2 linked regions of the Phreatobacter stygius genome follow. The protein of the gene in region 2 binds, or shares a complex with, the protein of the main gene of each other region. Links are inferred from orthologs where the notes say so. Each region holds a gene or a part of one and is shown on either strand. Other genes may lie near its edges. The genes, in order: dinB and dnaN.

Region 1 (8,163 bases), 2.1 Mb from region 2 along the record:
TTCGGCGCCGTCGTCGCCGGCATCCAGCGCGCGAGCCGAAGCCTTGAGATCGACGCCGATCAGGCGGGGCGCGATCTGCGTGCAGAACAGGATGACGCCAATGGTGCCGAAGATATAGGTGAGGGCAAAGACCACGGCCGCCTGGCCCTGGATCCGGTTCAGTGCCGCAGCCGGGAGACCCAGCCCTTCGAGCGCGCCATAGGCCGTGCCGAGCATGGCCGTCTGGGTCAGCGCGCCGGCGGCGAGCCCTATGGCGGTGCCCTGGTCCAGCCCGAACAGGCGAACGACCGCGACGGTGCCGGCAAGGCCGACGGCCGCCACCACCAGGGTGACGATGGCGAGCGGCAGGGTTTTCCGGCCGAGCGAGGCGAAAAATTGCGGCCCGCTCTGGAAGCCGACCGCGAAGACGAAGAGCAGGAAGGCGACCGATTTCAAGGTCGGCGACAGGTCGGGCACGGCCGCACCGAACAGGGCGCCGACGAGCGTTCCGACCAGCAAGGTGCCGGCGGCGCTGCCGAAGGAGAAGCCGCCGAGCTTCTGCCGCCCGAACAGGACACCGAGCACGATGGTCAGGAACAGCATGGCCTCGGGCGAGGCGACCACCGTGCGCAGCGGTTCGGGCATGACGCTTCCCCCTTAATGCGCCAGCACCATCGCGACATAACCGAACACGGTGAGCAGCACGCCGGAGACCGCATAGCCGACGGGAAAGGCGATCCAGGGCACATTGCTGCCGATCTCCTTGGCCGCCTCCCGCGCCGGCCCGGAATGGCTGCGCGCGCCGGCCACCCCGCCCATCAGCAGCGCCGGGTTCATCCTGAAGACGTGGAAGCCGATGGCCCAGACCACGAAGGGCGGCACCGAGCAGGCGAGGAAGCCGACGATGAAGATCTTCAGCGCGATCGCGCCGGTCAGCTGCGACAAGAGGTCGGCGCCGGCATTCACCCCGACGATCGCGACGAAGACGATGAGGCCCATGTCCTCCAGGATATTGCGCGCGGCATTCGGCGTATTGCCGAAGAAGCGCAGCCGCGACACGACCGACGACACGATGATGCCGGAGACCAGCAGGCCGCCGGCATTGCCGAGGCCGACCGCCGCACCGAAAGCCGGGATCTCGATCAGGCCGATCAGGAAGCCGAGGATCATGCCGAGGGACAGCGTGAGGAGATCGGTCGAGGTGTTGTGCCGGGCGACCCGGCCGACCATTTCGCCGGCCTTGTCGATGGCCGATTTCAGGCCGCTGAGGAACAGCACGTCGAAGCGCTGCAACTCGGTATCGAGGCCGATTGGAATCGGCACGCCACCACGCTCGATGCGGGTGAGTTGCACCTGGCCGGCGATCGGGGTCTGACGGTAGTCCCTGAGCTTGCGGCCGATCGCCTGCTTGCTGGTGACCACGATCTCGGCCTGGTCGAGCGGAATGTTGAGCACATGGGCATTGGGCACTTCCGGCCCGATGATGCCCATGTGGTCGGTCAGCGGCCCGAGGCCGCCGCCGAGAGCGACGACGTCGCCCTTTTGCAGGACCAGCGAAGCATCGGCGCCGAGCAGATCCGGGCCGCGCGCGACATTGTCGATCTGATATTCCGGATAGGCCTTGCGGAAGTCCGCGATGGTCTTGCCGGCGGTCTGGTCGCTCTCGACCCGGTAGGCGCGCCAGCCGAACGGCTGGTAGCCGCTCAGCCCGGCGTCGTCGACATTGGGAACGCCGTGCTCGGTCTCGTATTGCCGGGCCGCGGCCTTGGCGTCGACGCCCCACCAGCGCGGCAGATATTTGCAGATGAGAATGATGCCGACCGTGCCCCAGATATAGGTGATGCCATAAGACAGGGCGATCATCCCGGAGGCCTGCTCGGCCGAGGTCCCCGCGGGTAGTGCCACCGCGCCCGAGGTCACCGCCTGTTCGGCCGAGCCGATGGCCGCCGACATGGTCATGGCGCCGGCCAGAATGCCGCCGGCCGCGCCGACCGGCAGGCCGAGCAGGCGGACGCCGGCGACCACGATGGCGAGGCCGAGGCAGGAGCAGAGCACGGCGAGGCCGGCGAATTTCAGCCCGTCGCCCTTCAGGCCGTTGACGAAGGACGGGCCGACGCGCAGGCCGACGCCATACATGAAGAGATAATAGAACAGGCTCTTGGTGAAATCGTCGAGGTGGAAGCGGACACCGAACAGCGAGCCGAGAATGGCGAAACCGCAGCCGACGATGATGGCGGCGGCAACCGTTCCGAGCCCGTAGCCCTTGACCGTCCAGCTGCCGATCCAGACCGCGAGGCCGACCACCAGGAACAGCAGGACAAAAGGGTTGTTGCCGAGAAACTGCATGAGCCAGGTCATTCCGGCGTGCTCCTTGCGAGGTCCGCGCGTCCACCACGGCTGCCGCGGGCCCGAAAGCTCGCGGCAGCCGTGCTACGGTGCTTGTCAGCACTTGCTCGGTGAGACCTTGTGGGCGGCGTGCAACGTCGGCGCGGCGGCCGTGCCGCCGTGTTCGTCCAGCCACTGGCAGGCATGGATGATGTCGTCGGCCAGGCCGTTGATGACGTTGTGGTTGAGGTGCGGGCGCACGACCACGCGCAGGCTGACCACGGTTTCGGCATTGGGCGGCATGGAATAGGCCGACAGGACCCAGCCGCGCTCGCGCACCTTGGCCGAGACGTCGAATTCGTTGAACTTGTGCTTTCCCTTCAACGTCACCGCCACGACCGGGATGCGCTGGGTCTTGTTCATGATCTCGAAATAGCCGCTGTCGACCAAGCGCTGGCGCAGGAACTCGGAATTCTCCACCGTGCGCTTCATGATCTCGCGGTAGCCGTCGAAGCCGAGCCGGAGGAAGGCGTAATATTGATAAGCGATCTGCGCCGCGTTGCGGCTGAAGTTCAAGGTCGCCGTCGGCATCTCGCCGCCGAGATAATTGACGTAGAAGACCAGGTCTTCGTTGAAGATCTTGCGCTCGCGGAAGATGATCCAGCCCAGCCCCGGCGGCACCAGGCCGAACTTGTGGCCGGAGGCATTGATCGACTGAACCCGCGGCAGCCGGAAATCCCAGACATAGTCGGGATAGAGGAACGGGTTGACGAAGCCGCCGGATGCCGCGTCGATATGCATGGGAATGCTGCGACCGGTCTTCTTTTCATAGCCGTCGAGCCAGTCGTGGATCTCCTGGATGTCGTCATCCTCGCCGGTGAAGGTCTGGCCCGCGATCGCGACGATGGCGATGGTGTTCTCATCGACGAGCTTGTCCAGGTGCTCGGTCGTCAGGCGGTAATTGCCGGGCTTCAGCGGCGCGATGCGCGGCTCGACGTCGAAATAGCGCAGGAATTTCTTCCAGACGATCTGGACATTGCCGCCGGTGACCATGTTCGGCTTGGCGGAGTCCTTGCCGGCAGCCTCGCGCGCCTGCCGCCAGTTCCACTTGTGGGCGAGCCCCGCCAGCATGCAGGCCTCCGACGAGCCGACGGTTGCCGTGCCATAGGGCTCGACCCCCTTCGGGCCGTTCCACAGCTGATGCAGCCAGCGGACCATGCGCCCTTCCATGGCGAAGAGCTGCGGATACATGTCGTGATCGATGTAGTTCTTCAGGAAATTGTTGCGGCCGATCTCCAGCGCCTCCGGCTCGGTGAAGGTCGTCACGAAGGACGACAGGTTCATCTCGGGCTTGGCGTCCATCCAGGCTTCGCTGTTGACCGTTGCCTTGGCCGCGAAGGCCGACATGCCGGCCTGCGGGAAATGGTCTTCCGGCACCTCTTGATTGAACTGGTCGTAGAGCTGATCGAAAGGCGACTTGTGCTTCATGATGTCGCTCCTGCCATGACGGGGCCAATGGCCTCGGCGGCGGCGGCGCGGACGGCGCGGCGCCTTGCCCCGCCGCCCGGATTAAGGGCGCGGGGAGCTTGGAGATATCGGGTGATCTCCCGGAACTGGTCAGGATTTTCCCGCGATCCTGAGTTGCGCCGTGGCGATGGAGCCTACCCGGGGGCGCCTGCCGCCGGCCTGGCCCTCAGAGCGCCAGTTGCATCTGGACATCCGGCTCCGGGCCGTCCTCATCCAGCGAAGACAGGGTCACGCCCAGCAGGCGCACGCCCTTGCTGACCGGCAGGAGCGCGTCCAGAAGTTCGAAACTGACCCGCTCCAGTTCGTCCTGGCTGCCGATGGCGTGGGGCAGCGAGCGGCTGCGGGTCAGCTGCTCGAAATCCTGGTAGCGCAGCTTCAGGGTGACGGTGCGGCCGCGGACCTTGGCCTTGTCGCAATGGCGCCAGACCTTGTCGATGATGCCGGCGAGCGCCTCATGCATGGCCTGCCGGTCGTGCAGGTTGTCGAAGAAGGTGTTTTCGCCGCCGACCGATTTGCGCACCCGGTCCGGGCGCACCGGACGTTCGTCGATGCCACGCGCGATGGAATGGTAATAGGGCCCCGACTTGCCGAAGTGCTGCCGCAGGAAAGCGAGTGTCTGGGCCTTGAGATCGAGCCCGGTATAGATGCCGAGGCGGTTCATCTTGGCCGAGGTTGCCGGGCCGATGCCGTGGAACTTGCCGACCGGCAGCGTCTCGACGAAGGCCGGCCCCATTTTCGGGGTAATGACGAAGAGGCCGTCGGGCTTGCGATGGTCCGAGGCGAGCTTGGCCAGGAACTTGTTGTAGGACACCCCGGCCGACGCCGTCAGCGCGGTTTCGGCGCGGATCCTGGCGCGGATCTCCTCAGCGACAGCGGTCGCGGTCGGCAGGCCCTTGAGGTTTGCGGTGACGTCGAGATAGGCCTCGTCGAGCGAGAGCGGCTCGATCAGCGGGGTATAGTCGGCGAAGATCGCGCGGATCTGCAGCGACACCTCGCGATAGACCTCGAAGCGCGGCTTGACGAAGATCAGCTCGGCGCATTTGCGCCGGGCGGTGACGGGCGGCATGGCCGAGTGGATGCCGAACTTGCGGGCTTCATAGCTCGCAGCCGCCACGACGCCGCGCTCGCGCGCGCCGCCGACCGCCACCGGCTTGCCCCGCAAGTCCGGATTGTCGCGCTGCTCCACGGAGGCATAGAAGGCATCCATGTCGACATGGATGATCTTGCGTTGCTTCTCCGCTGCGAGGTCCGGCGACTCCATGGCGCCATTCTACCAGGACGCCGCCGGCACGGCATGTCCTGCCGGCGATTCAGGCCACCGGCTCGGTCATGGCCGGAAACGGCATGCGCCAGGCCTCCATCTGGTTCAGCCGGTCGTGCCAGCGGCCGACGGCGGGAAATTCGCCGAGCGGTATGTGCGCCCGGTCGGCGTAAGGCAGGGTTACCGCGACGGCGAAGTCGGCGACCGTCAGGCCGTCGCCGACCAGCCAGTCGCGCCCGGTCAGGTGGTCGTTCAGGATGCCGGCATATTTGCGCCAATAGCGGGTCGCTTCATCAACCGCGGCGCGGTCGGGATCGCCCATCCCGAAACGCGGCTTGATCAGATATTCGAAATAGAGCGCGCCGCCATGGTGGGTGAAATGCTGGGCATCCCAGCTCAGCCAGCGCATGATCTCGATCTGCCTGCCGTCATGTGGCCAGAGATCCGAGCCGACCTTGTCGGCGAGGTAACACATGATGGCATTGGACTCCCACAGCGTCCTGTCGCCGTCGGTCAGCACCGGCACCTTGCCATTGGGATTGATGGCGAGGAATTCGGGTTTCCGGTTCTCGCCCTTGCCCAAGTCGACGGGGACGAAAGTGACCGGGGAGTTGAGATAGCGGGCCACCGCGCAGGTCTTCCGCGGGTTCAGCGTGTCGCAATAATAAAGCTTCATGGTGAATGTCCTTGGTCGGGTGGCGTCAGAGGTGGCGGGTGACGGCGGGGGCCGAGGACCAGTCGTCATTGCGGCCGTCCTCGTAGGTGATCGGTGCCGCGGCGAATTCCTCCGGCGTCACGTCGTCGAGCGTGTTGATGTTGACGGCGTGGAATGCGCCGCCCATCGGCTCGTAACTGGCTGACGCGAACGGATGGATGCCGCAGCGGCTGCAGAAGTAGTGGTGGATCTGCCGTTCGCCGAACTGGTAGTCCGACAGTGCCTCTTGGCCGGCGGTGACCCGCAGATCGGCCGGCAGCACGAAAGCCTTCCAGTAATGCGTCTTCAGGCAGAACGTGCAGTTGCAGCGGAAGGTGGAGGTCCACCAGACGCCAGGCCGTTCCGGCTCCGAGCGCTGGCCGGCCGGCGCAAGGTCGACACTGCATTCGAAGCGCACCGTGCCGCAATGGCAACTGCCGTGACGAAGCCTTTTCATGCGTCTGGTCCTCTGGGAGCTTTGAGCGGCTGGCGCGCTCGTCTGTCAGATACTTAACTTATCAGTTAAGTTTAAGATCAAGCGCGTCAGGCTGTCAACCGGCGGGTCGGCACACGGGGTGCTCGAGGGCGTGGGCCGACGACCGACCAAGGTGTGGCTCGAAAAAATTGTCGGGGCCTGTCGAATGAAGCCGCGCTTGTTCGTCCTCGGAATAGCCCACGCCGTGGGCGTTACCTGAAGGCCGGAAAACGGAGGCACTCATGACAACGACAGCCGAACAGACCCAAGTGACGCCGCCGAAGCCGCAGGTTCTTGGTGGCCTGTTGCCCTATCTCATGGTCGATGGCGCGGTGAAGGCCGGCGAATTCTACAAGCGCGCCTTTGGCGCCAAAGAGGTCTTCATGCATCCGGTCGACGCACAGGGCCGGACCATGCACCTTCATCTCCACATCAACGGCAGCTCGTTGATGCTGAGCGACGCCTATCCGGAATACGGCCAGCCCTTGGCGAAGCCGCAGGGCTTTTCGCTGCAGCTGGTGGTCGACGACATCGACGCCTGGTGGACCCGCGCGGTCGAGGCCGGCGCCGAAGTGGTCATGCCGGTGGAGCTGATGTTCTGGGGCGACCGCTACGGCCAGCTTCGCGACCCCTTTGGTTTCACCTGGGCCATGAACGCGCCGGTCAAGGCCGGCGGCGGCACCTGAAGGGCGGCCTTACCGTCCTCCGGCCGTTCGAGCCCGCTTCGGGGCAGGGCCCGGCGCAGGCCGGGCTCAGACCAGCCCGTGCTCCCGCATCGCCTGGTCTTCGTCCGGCGTGATGAAGGCGAAGATCTTCGGGCGGCCATCGGCGAAATTGAGGAAATAGAGGTTCTGGAAGGCAATCGTTCCGACAACGCCGTCGTTCGGCCGTCGATAGCCGAACTCCCAGTCGGTCCGCGCCATGACGTTGCAGTCGTCCAGTTCGGTCACCGCGATATGGGTGATTTCGAAGCGATTGCCGCCGGCGTCGCGATAGCGCTGAAAAGCCTGGGGGATGGCCTTGCGGAAGGTCGCCTCGCTGGCGCCGCCGAACACGCCCTTCGGGCTGGCGCCGACGAAGAACGGTGCAAAGCCGGCGATGGTGCCGTCGACGTCCTGTTTCGGCGGGCTCTGCAGGGCGTCGTTGCTGCGCTGGCTATAGGCTTTGAAGAAGGCAATCGTCTGCGCTTCGAGCGTGGCCATGGGGGTCCTCCTGAACGCGCCCGATGCGGGCCGCGGTCTTAGTCGCGAACGCCGCGGTCCCGGCCATGGTTCCACCGACCGGCAGGGGGCCGCCCCGGCTCGGCTCGCATCATGGCAACCGGGTGGCACGGGCGAAGCCGCGCCACCCGGTCTCTCCCCCTGAGCCGAGGCGGATCGGCCCCAAGGGATTTCGAACTGGATTGCGAACCTGGCCCGTCAGCTCAGCCGGTTGCGGAACATCCAGGCCGAGATCGGCATGGTGATGCAGGCGATGGCGCCCAGCGCCAGCATTTCCGGCGCCAGCTGCCGCAGGCCCGCGCCCTCCAGATAGACCTGGTGGGTGATGCTGATGGCGTAGCGCAGCGGATTGATCAGGGTGAAATATTGCAGCGCCGGCGGCATGTTGCCGACCGGAGCGGTGAGCCCGGAGAGCAGCATGAACGGCATGATCAGCACGAAGGACATGATCATGGCCTGCTGCATGTTGGCGGCGATCGACGAGACGAACAGGCCGATGCCGACGGCAGCCGCCAGGAACAGGAGAAGGCCGGAATAGAGCATGAGGTAGGAGCCGGCGAAGGGGATCTGGAACCACAGCTGGGCGACCAAAAGGATGGTGGTCGACTGGCTGAGCCCGACCAGCATGGCCGGCACGGCCTTGCCGATCATGATCTCGGTCGGGCGGAACGGCGTCACCAGC
Region 2 (8,078 bases):
GCCGAAAACGCGTAGCCTGTCAAGGCCGCGCCATTTACCATTTCTTAATTGAAATCCGTTGCCCAGGCCGGGGGCGCTGTGTATCGTTCAAAGCACTCGGGGGGGCCACTTCGAGTTTCACGAAACATCTGAAGTAACAGCCCATCGAAGGATGGGGCCGGAAAGTTTGTCCCTCTTCGAGGGTAAAATAATCCAGGTAAAACTTTAGAAAAATTGTTGAGACTTCGTGGTTCGGTTGCTGCAGCGGCGTCAAGACTAAGCGGCGATCGATCTCCTGAACAAGAATGAACCATTTGGAATGAGGCATGCGGGCGCAATGACGTTCGCATGGGGGTCACATGTCGTCTTTGAATGATGCCGGATATGCCGGGGACGTAACGCCGCGGGCTTGCCTGGAAACGCTGGTGCAGGATGCATCGGCCCAGCTCGTCGACGTGCGCACGACCGCCGAGTGGGCCTATGTCGGCCTGCCCGACCTGAAGGCTGCGGGCAAGGAGCCGATCCGCAGCGAATGGCAGGTGTTTCCGGCCATGAAGATCGACGCCGATTTCGCCGCCAAGCTGGATGCGGTTTTGGCCGAACGCGGCGTCGGCAAGGATGCGCCACTCTATTTCATCTGCCGGTCGGGCGTTCGTTCGAAGGCTGCCGCCATCGCCATGACCAATGCCGGCCATGTCAGCTGTTTCAATGTGGCCGGTGGCTTTGAAGGCCCTCCCGACGCCGACGGTCACCGTGGCCGTGTGGCGGGGTGGAAGGTCGACGGATTGCCCTGGATCCAAACTTGATTGCCTAGCGCCTTTCTTGCCGTTCCGATCCTCGACCAGGATCACCGCGTTTCGCCCTGCTAATTGCCGCATACCGACGATGGAGAATCTCGTGTTCGCCACCCCCGAACTTGTCCGTGACCTGACCGAAGACAAGACCGAGACCATGAGCGACGCCATGCGTGCGGGCGCAGTTTGGGAAAGGGTGCGCCGGCGCCTGCGTGCCGAGTTCGGCGAGGACGTGTTCAACAGCTGGTTCAAGAGCATCGAGATCGATCATGCCGCAGACGACGCCGTGCGCCTGTCGGTGCCGACCCGCTTTCTGAAGAGCTGGATCGACAATCATTATCGCGACCGCATCATCGCGCGCTGGAGCGAGGAGGCCGCGCAGCCGATCCGTATCGACATGATGGTGCGCTCGGCGGTCACCAACCGTGTGCCGTTGAAACCGAAGGCCGCCCCCGAAAGCGTCCGCCCGATCATCCAGTCCGGCGCCCGCACGCCCGACCAGGCTCCCGTCATCAATGGCCATAGCGACGCGCTCGGCGGCTCACCGCTCGATCCGCGCCTGACCTTCGACAGCTTCGTGCAGGGCCGGTCCAATACGCTCGCCCGCGCCGCGGCGCTTCAGGTCGCCCAGTCGCGCACCACCGACAGCGTGCTGTTCAATCCGCTCTACATCCATGCCGGCGTCGGCCTCGGCAAGACCCACCTGTTGCAGGCCATTGCCGGAACCGCCCAGGCCGCCGGCCGGCGCATTCTCTATCTCACCGCCGAAAAGTTCACCTTCGGCTTCGTCGCTTCGCTGAAGAACCAGACGGCGATCGCCTTCAAGGAGGCGCTGCGCAATATCGACCTTTTGATCATCGACGATCTGCAGTTCCTGCAGGGCAAGCAGACCCAGGCCGAATTCTGCCATACGCTGAATGCTCTGATCGATGCCGGCCGGCAGGTCGTGGTGGCCGGCGACCGGCCGCCGTCGGACCTGGAGAACCTGGACGAGCGGGTCCGTTCGCGGCTGGCCGGCGGCCTGACGGTCGAAATCGGCGGGCTCGACGAGAACCTCCGGCTCGACATCCTCAAGCAGAAGCTGAACCAGGCCAGGGCCCAGCACCAGGGTTTCGACGTGCCCCTTGCCGTGCTCGGTTATGTCGCCAAACATGTGACCCAGAACGGCCGCGACCTCGACGGCGCGTTCAATCGCCTGCTCGCCTCCAACCGGCTGACCAACCAGCCGGTGACGATCGAGATGGCGGAACGGTCGATCCGCGACCTCGTCCGGGTCGCCGAGCCGCGCCGGGTCAAGATCGAGGAAATCCAGAAGATCGTCGCGCAGCACTACAATGTCAGCCGCTCCGACATCCTGTCGTCGCGGCGCACCGCCACCGTGGTCCGCCCGCGTCAGATCGCCATGTATCTGGCCAAGACCATGACGCTCCGGTCTTTGCCGGAGATCGGCCGCCGCTTCGGCGGGCGCGACCACACCACCGTACTGCACGCCGTGCGCAAGATCGAAGGCCTGGTCGGCCAGGATCCGGCGCTCAACGAAGAAGTGGAAGTCTTGAAGCGCCGGCTCAACGACTGAGCCCGAAAGCCATGTTGCGTCGCGGGTGGATCACCCGCGACCGCTCATGCCCGGCGCGCCTCGACTGCGCTCGTCAGACCGCCATCGATCGGGCGGTCGTCGATCAGGGCCTTGTGCGTCCCGGCGCTCAGATGCAATCGCCGGGGTTGCGCCGGAACGGCGCGGCGTCGCGCTGGGCATATTCCAGCCCCTGCACGGCATCGCGCTCGGTGCGGGCGCTGGACAGTGCGTTCTCGTAAGCGGTGACGCCCAAGCTCGCCATGACACCGGAATTGAAGCGGACGTGGTAAAGCCGCTGATTGAGCCTCGGATCATAGCCGACCGCTTCCACCGCCCGCACGCAGAAGGCGCCGACCGGCACCGTACGCACCGAGACCGTCACCCGGTTGCGCGGATCCTCGATCTGGAACCGATCGCCTCCAGGCGCACCACCAAAGCGATCGGCGGAAGCCGGCGCGGTCAGCAGGAGCGGCACGACCGCGACCGCGGCTGCGAGAGCCAAGAGACCGGGCCCCGCGCAACGGCGCGACGCCCGCAATTGCCGTTCAAGCCATTCCTTGGACATGACGAAAGACATGACGAACTCCTCCCACCGGCCGGTGGCATGCAAAATTACCAAGCGATTCTTCTCTCTTTCAGTGGCCAATTCAAGGCTCGGCGGCATGCCGAGACCGCGCAGCCGACCCGCGCAAGCCGTTGATTCCGACGAAATCAGCCCGGAATGCCGCAACCGGCGAAGCGGCGCTTGCGCAATCGGCCAAACCGGGGTTGAAAGCTGTTCGCATGTGCAGCGCACACCTTGAAACGCGCGCGTCGGCAGGCTTGACTGTCGGCCCTTGTTTTTGAGGGGCGGCCTGATGGCACGCCCTGGTCATGTCTTGGAGCAGCGTTGATGAAGGTGACCGTTGAGCGGGCCCAGCTCCTGAAATCCCTCGGACACGTGCATCGCGTCGTCGAGCGGCGCAACACGATCCCGGTCCTGTCCAATGTGCTGATGCGCGCCGACGGCCAGTCGCTGCGCCTGAAGGCGACCGATCTCGACATCGAAGTGGTCGAGAGCCTGGCCGCCGAGGTCGGCCAGTCCGGCGGCACCACGGTGCCAGCCCACATGATCTACGACATCGTGCGCAAATTGCCCGACGGCTCGCAGGTGGTGATCGAGACGGTGGGCGACAAAGGCACGCTCGCGGTGCGCGCCGGACGCTCGCGCTTCACCTTGCAGACGATCCCCGAGAGCGATTTCCCGGATATCGCAGCGGGCGAGATGAGCCACAGTTTCGAGGTTGCCGCCAAGGACCTGAAGCGGCTGATCGACAAGACCCAGTTCGCCATCTCGACCGAAGAGACACGCTATTATCTGAACGGCATCTATATCCACACGGTCGAGAAGGCCGGCGTCAGCCTGATCCGCGCTGTGGCGACCGACGGTCACCGGCTCGCCCAGGTCGAATTCGAGGCGCCGCAGGGCGCCATCGGCATGCCCGGCGTCATCGTGCCGCGCAAGACGGTCGCCGAGGTGCAGCGCCTGGCCGACGACCCCGAAGCCACCGTCACGGTCGAACTGTCGACCGCCAAGGTGCGCTTCCGCTTCGGCGAGACCGTGCTGACCTCCAAGCTGATCGACGGCACCTTCCCCGACTATGCCCGCGTCATCCCGCTCGGCAACGACAAGATCCTGACGGTCGAGAAGTCCGAGTTCGCCGCAGCGGTCGACCGCGTGTCGACGGTGTCGTCGGAGCGCGGCCGGGCGGTGAAGCTGTCGGCCGCCGACGGCAAGCTGACACTGTCGGTGACCAATCCGGATTCCGGCAGCGCGACCGAAGAGGTCGAGGTGTCCTATGAGGCGGATGCCATCGATATCGGCTTCAATTCGCGCTATCTGCTCGACATCACCGGTCAGGTCGATGGCGACACCATCGAACTGAAGCTGGCCGATCCGGGCTCGCCCACCCTTATTCAGGATCCGACCGGCCCGGGCGCGCTCTATGTGCTCATGCCGATGCGGGTGTGACGCCAATGGCTGCCGAGATCATCGACGGCAAGGCGATCGCTCAGACCGTGCTCGCCAAAGCGCGCGCCGCGGCTTCGGCCTTCACCCCCCGGGCGGGTCGCCCACCAGGGCTCGCCGTGGTGCTGGTCGGCGAGGACCCGGCAAGCCAGGTCTATGTCCGCAACAAGAGCCGCGAGGCCGAGGCCGCGGGTTTCCGCTCGGAGCAGCATAACCTGCCGGTGACGACCACCGAGGCCGAACTGCTGGCCCTGGTGGCACGGCTCAATGCCGATCCCGGCATTGACGGCATCCTGGTGCAATTGCCATTGCCCAGGACGATCGACACCGACCGGGTGCTGATGGCCGTCGATCCGGCCAAGGACGTCGACGGCTTCCATCCGGTCAATGTCGGGCTGCTCGGCAGCGGTGCCACGGCGCGCGCCCTGGTGCCCTGCACGCCAGCCGGTTCGCTGATCCTGATCGAAAGCGTGCTGGGGCCATCGCTTGCCGGCAAGCAGGCCGTCGTCGTCGGACGGTCGAATATCGTCGGCAAGCCGATCGCCCAGTTGCTGTTGCAGCGCGACGCAACCGTCACCATCGCCCATTCCAAGACCGCCGATCTTGCCGCCGTCTGCCGTCGCGCCGACGTGCTGGTCGCGGCCGTCGGCCGCCCGGAAATGATCCGCGGCGACTGGATCAGGCCCGGTGCGGTGGTCGTCGATGTCGGCATCAACCGCATTCCGGCGCCGGAGCGCGGCGAAGGCAGGACGCGCCTGGTCGGCGACGTGGCAACCCGGGAGGCGGCCGAAATCGCCCGGGCGATCACGCCGGTGCCCGGCGGTGTCGGACCCATGACCATTGCGTTGCTGATGGCCAATACCGTGACCGCGGCGCATCTTCGCGAAGGCCTGCCACGGCCGGTTTTCGGAGCCTGACCACAACGGAGGGACCGACAATGGCAACCCGGTTCGTCATTGTCGGCGCCGGCGCCATCGGCTGCCATGTCGGCGGCCGGTTGGCGGCAGCGGGCGAGCAGGTGGTGTTCGTGGCGCGGCGGCGCATTGCTGATGCGCTGGAAGGCCATGGCCTCGTGGTCAGCGACCTCGACGGCTTTCGCGCCGCGCTCGAACCAAGATGTTTCGTCGCGGTCGACACCGTCGCGGAGGCCGCGGCGGGTGGCCAGCCGAGCTTTGTCCTGTTGTGTACCAAAGGCGGCGCGACCGTCACGGCCGCCGGCGAGATCGGCGCAGCCTTTGCTCAGGGCACGCCGATCCTGTCGCTGCAGAACGGCATCGACAACGGCGATCGGATCCGCAGCGCCGCACCCGGGTGCCAGGCGCTCGCCGGAATGGTGCCGTTCAACGTCGTGCTGACGACGGGCAGCGACGGCCGGCTGACCGCCCATCGGGCGACGTCGGGCCAGTTATATGCCGAAGACCATGTCGCATGCCGGTCCGTCGAGGCCGCGTTCGCACGGGCCGGGCTGCCGCTCAAACTGGCCGCCGACATGGCCGCGGTACAATGGGGCAAGCTCCTGTTGAACCTCAATAATCCGGTGAATGCGCTGGCTGGACTGCCACTGCGCGAGGAGTTGCTGGATGCCGGCTACCGGCGCGTGCTGGCGGCACTCCAGGACGAGGCGCTTGACGTGATGCGCAAGGCCGGCATCAGGCCCGCCAAGGTCGGCGCGGCCCCGCCGCGCCTCATCCCGACCATCCTGCGCCTGCCGACCTGGGCTTTTTCGCGCATCGCCGCCAGCATGCTGAAGATCGATTCGTCAGCCCGCTCGTCGATGTGGGACGACATCCACGCCGGGCGGACGACCGAAATCGACGATCTCTGCGGTGCGATCGTCCGCCTGGCGACGGCGCATGGCCTGACCGCACCGAAAAATGCCGCGATGGCAGATCTGGTGAAACATCCCGGCGGATCGCGGCGTTATTCCGGCCCAGACCTGCTACAGCGCCTTCACCAGCCATGATCGGTCCCTGCCCCGCGCGTCGCCAACCTTGATTTCCGGCGCGCAAGGCTCGATATCGGGCCCAACCCCTTTGTCCGTAGTCAGCGAGTTGCCATGAACAACCCGAATAAAGCGCATGAGTTCGCGCCCATCGATGATGCCCCGGCCCACGAGAACCCGCCGGGCGCCGATCCGGCCCTGGACGTGCCCAAGCACGAGGAGGCCGAGGGCGACACCGGCGATCCGCGCGAGGCGGAGCTTGCCGCCGCGCGCGCCGAGGCCCGTGACATGAAGGACCGGCTGTTGCGCACGCTGGCCGAGATGGAAAATCTCAGGAAGCGCACCGAGCGCGAAGTGGCCGACGCCAAGGTCTATGGCGTCGCCTCGTTTGCCCGCGACATGCTGAGCGTCGCCGACAATATCCGCCGCGCCTTCGACAGCGCGCCTGCCGAGGCCCAGGCCGAAGACGGACCGCTGAAGGCCTTCGTCGACGGCATCAGCCTGACCGAGCGCGAACTGCTCAAGACGCTGGAGAAGCACGGCGTCAAGAAGATCGAGCCGGACGGCCAGAAATTCGACCCCAACCTGCATCAGGCCATGTTCGAACTGCCCAATCCGGACGTGCCCAATGGCACGGTGGTGCAAACGGTCCAGGCCGGCTACGTCATCGGCGAGCGGGTGCTGCGCCCGGCCCTGGTCGGCGTCTCCAAGGGTGGGCCGAAGACGGCTCCGGCCGCGGCGTCCTCCGAAGGCGCATGAGGGAGTGACCGGGGTCCAGCCGGCCATCGAGCTGATCGGCGTGGGCGTCTTCGCCCTCACCGGAGCGATGGTCGCGGCGCGCAAGTCGATGGACCCTTTCGGCTTCATCATGCTCGGCACCGTGACGGGGATCGGCGGCGGCACGCTGCGCGATCTCCTGATCGGGGCGACGCCACTGGCCTGGATCTTCGATCCGACGGTGGTCATCATCTGCGCCGTCGTCTCGATCGTCGCCTTTTTCACGGCGCATCAGTTCGAGAAGGAAAGTCGCGCGCGGATCCTGCTCTGGGCCGACGCGGTCGGACTTGCGCTATTTGCCGTCAGCGGCACGGCCAGGGGTTTCGCGGCCGGCGCCCCGGCGATCTCGGCGATCCTGCTCGGCGTCGTCACCGCGACCTTCGGCGGCATCATCAGAGACGTCATGGCCGGCGACGTGCCCCTGGTGCTCAAGCGCGACATCTATGTGACCGCGGCGCTGGCCGGCGCGATCGTCTTCGCCCTGACCTCGTCGGTCGTCCCCTCGCCGCTTCCCGCGCTGTTCGGCTTTGCGGTCGCCTTCGTCGCGCGGGCGCTGGCGATCACCCATGGCCTGTCCTTGCCGCAATATGGCAGCCGGCGCGACGAGTAACGGGCGAGCGATCCCCCGGGCCTTATTCGACGCGCTCGAGCATGCGACGCGGCGCGCAGCGCAGGCCGGCCTCACCGGCGCAACTGGCGAATGAATAGAGGATCGCGTCGGCGCGGCCGATCAGGTTCTCGACCGGCACGAAGCCCATCGACGAGAACCGGCTGTCGGAGGAATTGTCCCGGTTGTCGCCAAGCATGAACAGCCGGCCTTCGGGAACGATCGCCTCGGCCATGTCGCTCATCGGGCTGCGCCGGTCGCGCAGCAGGATGGTGTGTGGCTCGGCGCCGGGAAGGGTCTCCCGATAAGCGGTGACGGCGACGATCGCACCGGACGGGTCGCGATAGGTCCAATGGCCGGATTCGGCGAGCGGCACCGCGGCACCGTTCAGCCAG

What was found.
Region 1: the proteins of dnaN (region 2) and dinB are in contact, whole or in part, in a solved structure (PDB 1OK7), measured with the Escherichia coli proteins. The link is inferred for Phreatobacter stygius from one-to-one orthologs.

What each region holds. Positions count from the first base shown.
Region 1 is NZ_CP039690.1:5,533,119-5,541,281, forward strand. The notes cover bases 3,046-5,988. They hold dinB (DNA polymerase IV), read right to left. Parts: upstream 5,093-5,988; coding sequence 3,998-5,092; downstream 3,046-3,997. Other genes in these bases: gad (glutamate decarboxylase), read right to left, coding at 3,046-3,792; E8M01_RS26200 (glutathione S-transferase family protein), read right to left, coding at 5,142-5,768; E8M01_RS26205 (GFA family protein), read right to left, coding at 5,794-5,988. In the rest of the region: E8M01_RS26180 (aspartate-alanine antiporter-like transporter), read right to left, coding at 1-624; E8M01_RS26185 (aspartate:alanine exchanger family transporter), read right to left, coding at 637-2,337; more of gad, read right to left, coding at 2,422-3,045; more of E8M01_RS26205, read right to left, coding at 5,989-6,243; E8M01_RS26210 (VOC family protein), read left to right, coding at 6,504-6,947; E8M01_RS26215 (hypothetical protein), read right to left, coding at 7,014-7,463; E8M01_RS26220 (ABC transporter permease), read right to left, coding at 7,680-8,163. UniProt on the Escherichia coli protein: Poorly processive, error-prone DNA polymerase involved in translesion repair and untargeted mutagenesis. Copies undamaged DNA at stalled replication forks, which arise in vivo from mismatched or misaligned primer ends.
Region 2 is NZ_CP039690.1:3,450,610-3,458,687, reverse strand. What follows is about bases 2,443-5,300. They hold dnaN (DNA polymerase III subunit beta), read left to right. Parts: upstream 2,443-3,241; coding sequence 3,242-4,360; downstream 4,361-5,300. Other genes in these bases: E8M01_RS16165 (2-dehydropantoate 2-reductase), read left to right, coding at 5,295-5,300; folD (bifunctional methylenetetrahydrofolate dehydrogenase/methenyltetrahydrofolate cyclohydrolase FolD), read left to right, coding at 4,366-5,274; E8M01_RS16180 (hypothetical protein), read right to left, coding at 2,477-2,926. Outside these bases: E8M01_RS16190 (rhodanese-like domain-containing protein), read left to right, coding at 405-785; chromosomal replication initiator protein DnaA, read left to right, coding at 943-2,349; more of E8M01_RS16165, read left to right, coding at 5,301-6,320; nucleotide exchange factor GrpE, read left to right, coding at 6,414-7,058; E8M01_RS16155 (trimeric intracellular cation channel family protein), read left to right, coding at 7,063-7,686; lepB (signal peptidase I), read right to left, coding at 7,709-8,078. UniProt on the Escherichia coli protein: Confers DNA tethering and processivity to DNA polymerases and other proteins. Acts as a clamp, forming a ring around DNA (a reaction catalyzed by the clamp-loading complex) which diffuses in an ATP-independent manner freely and bidirectionally along dsDNA.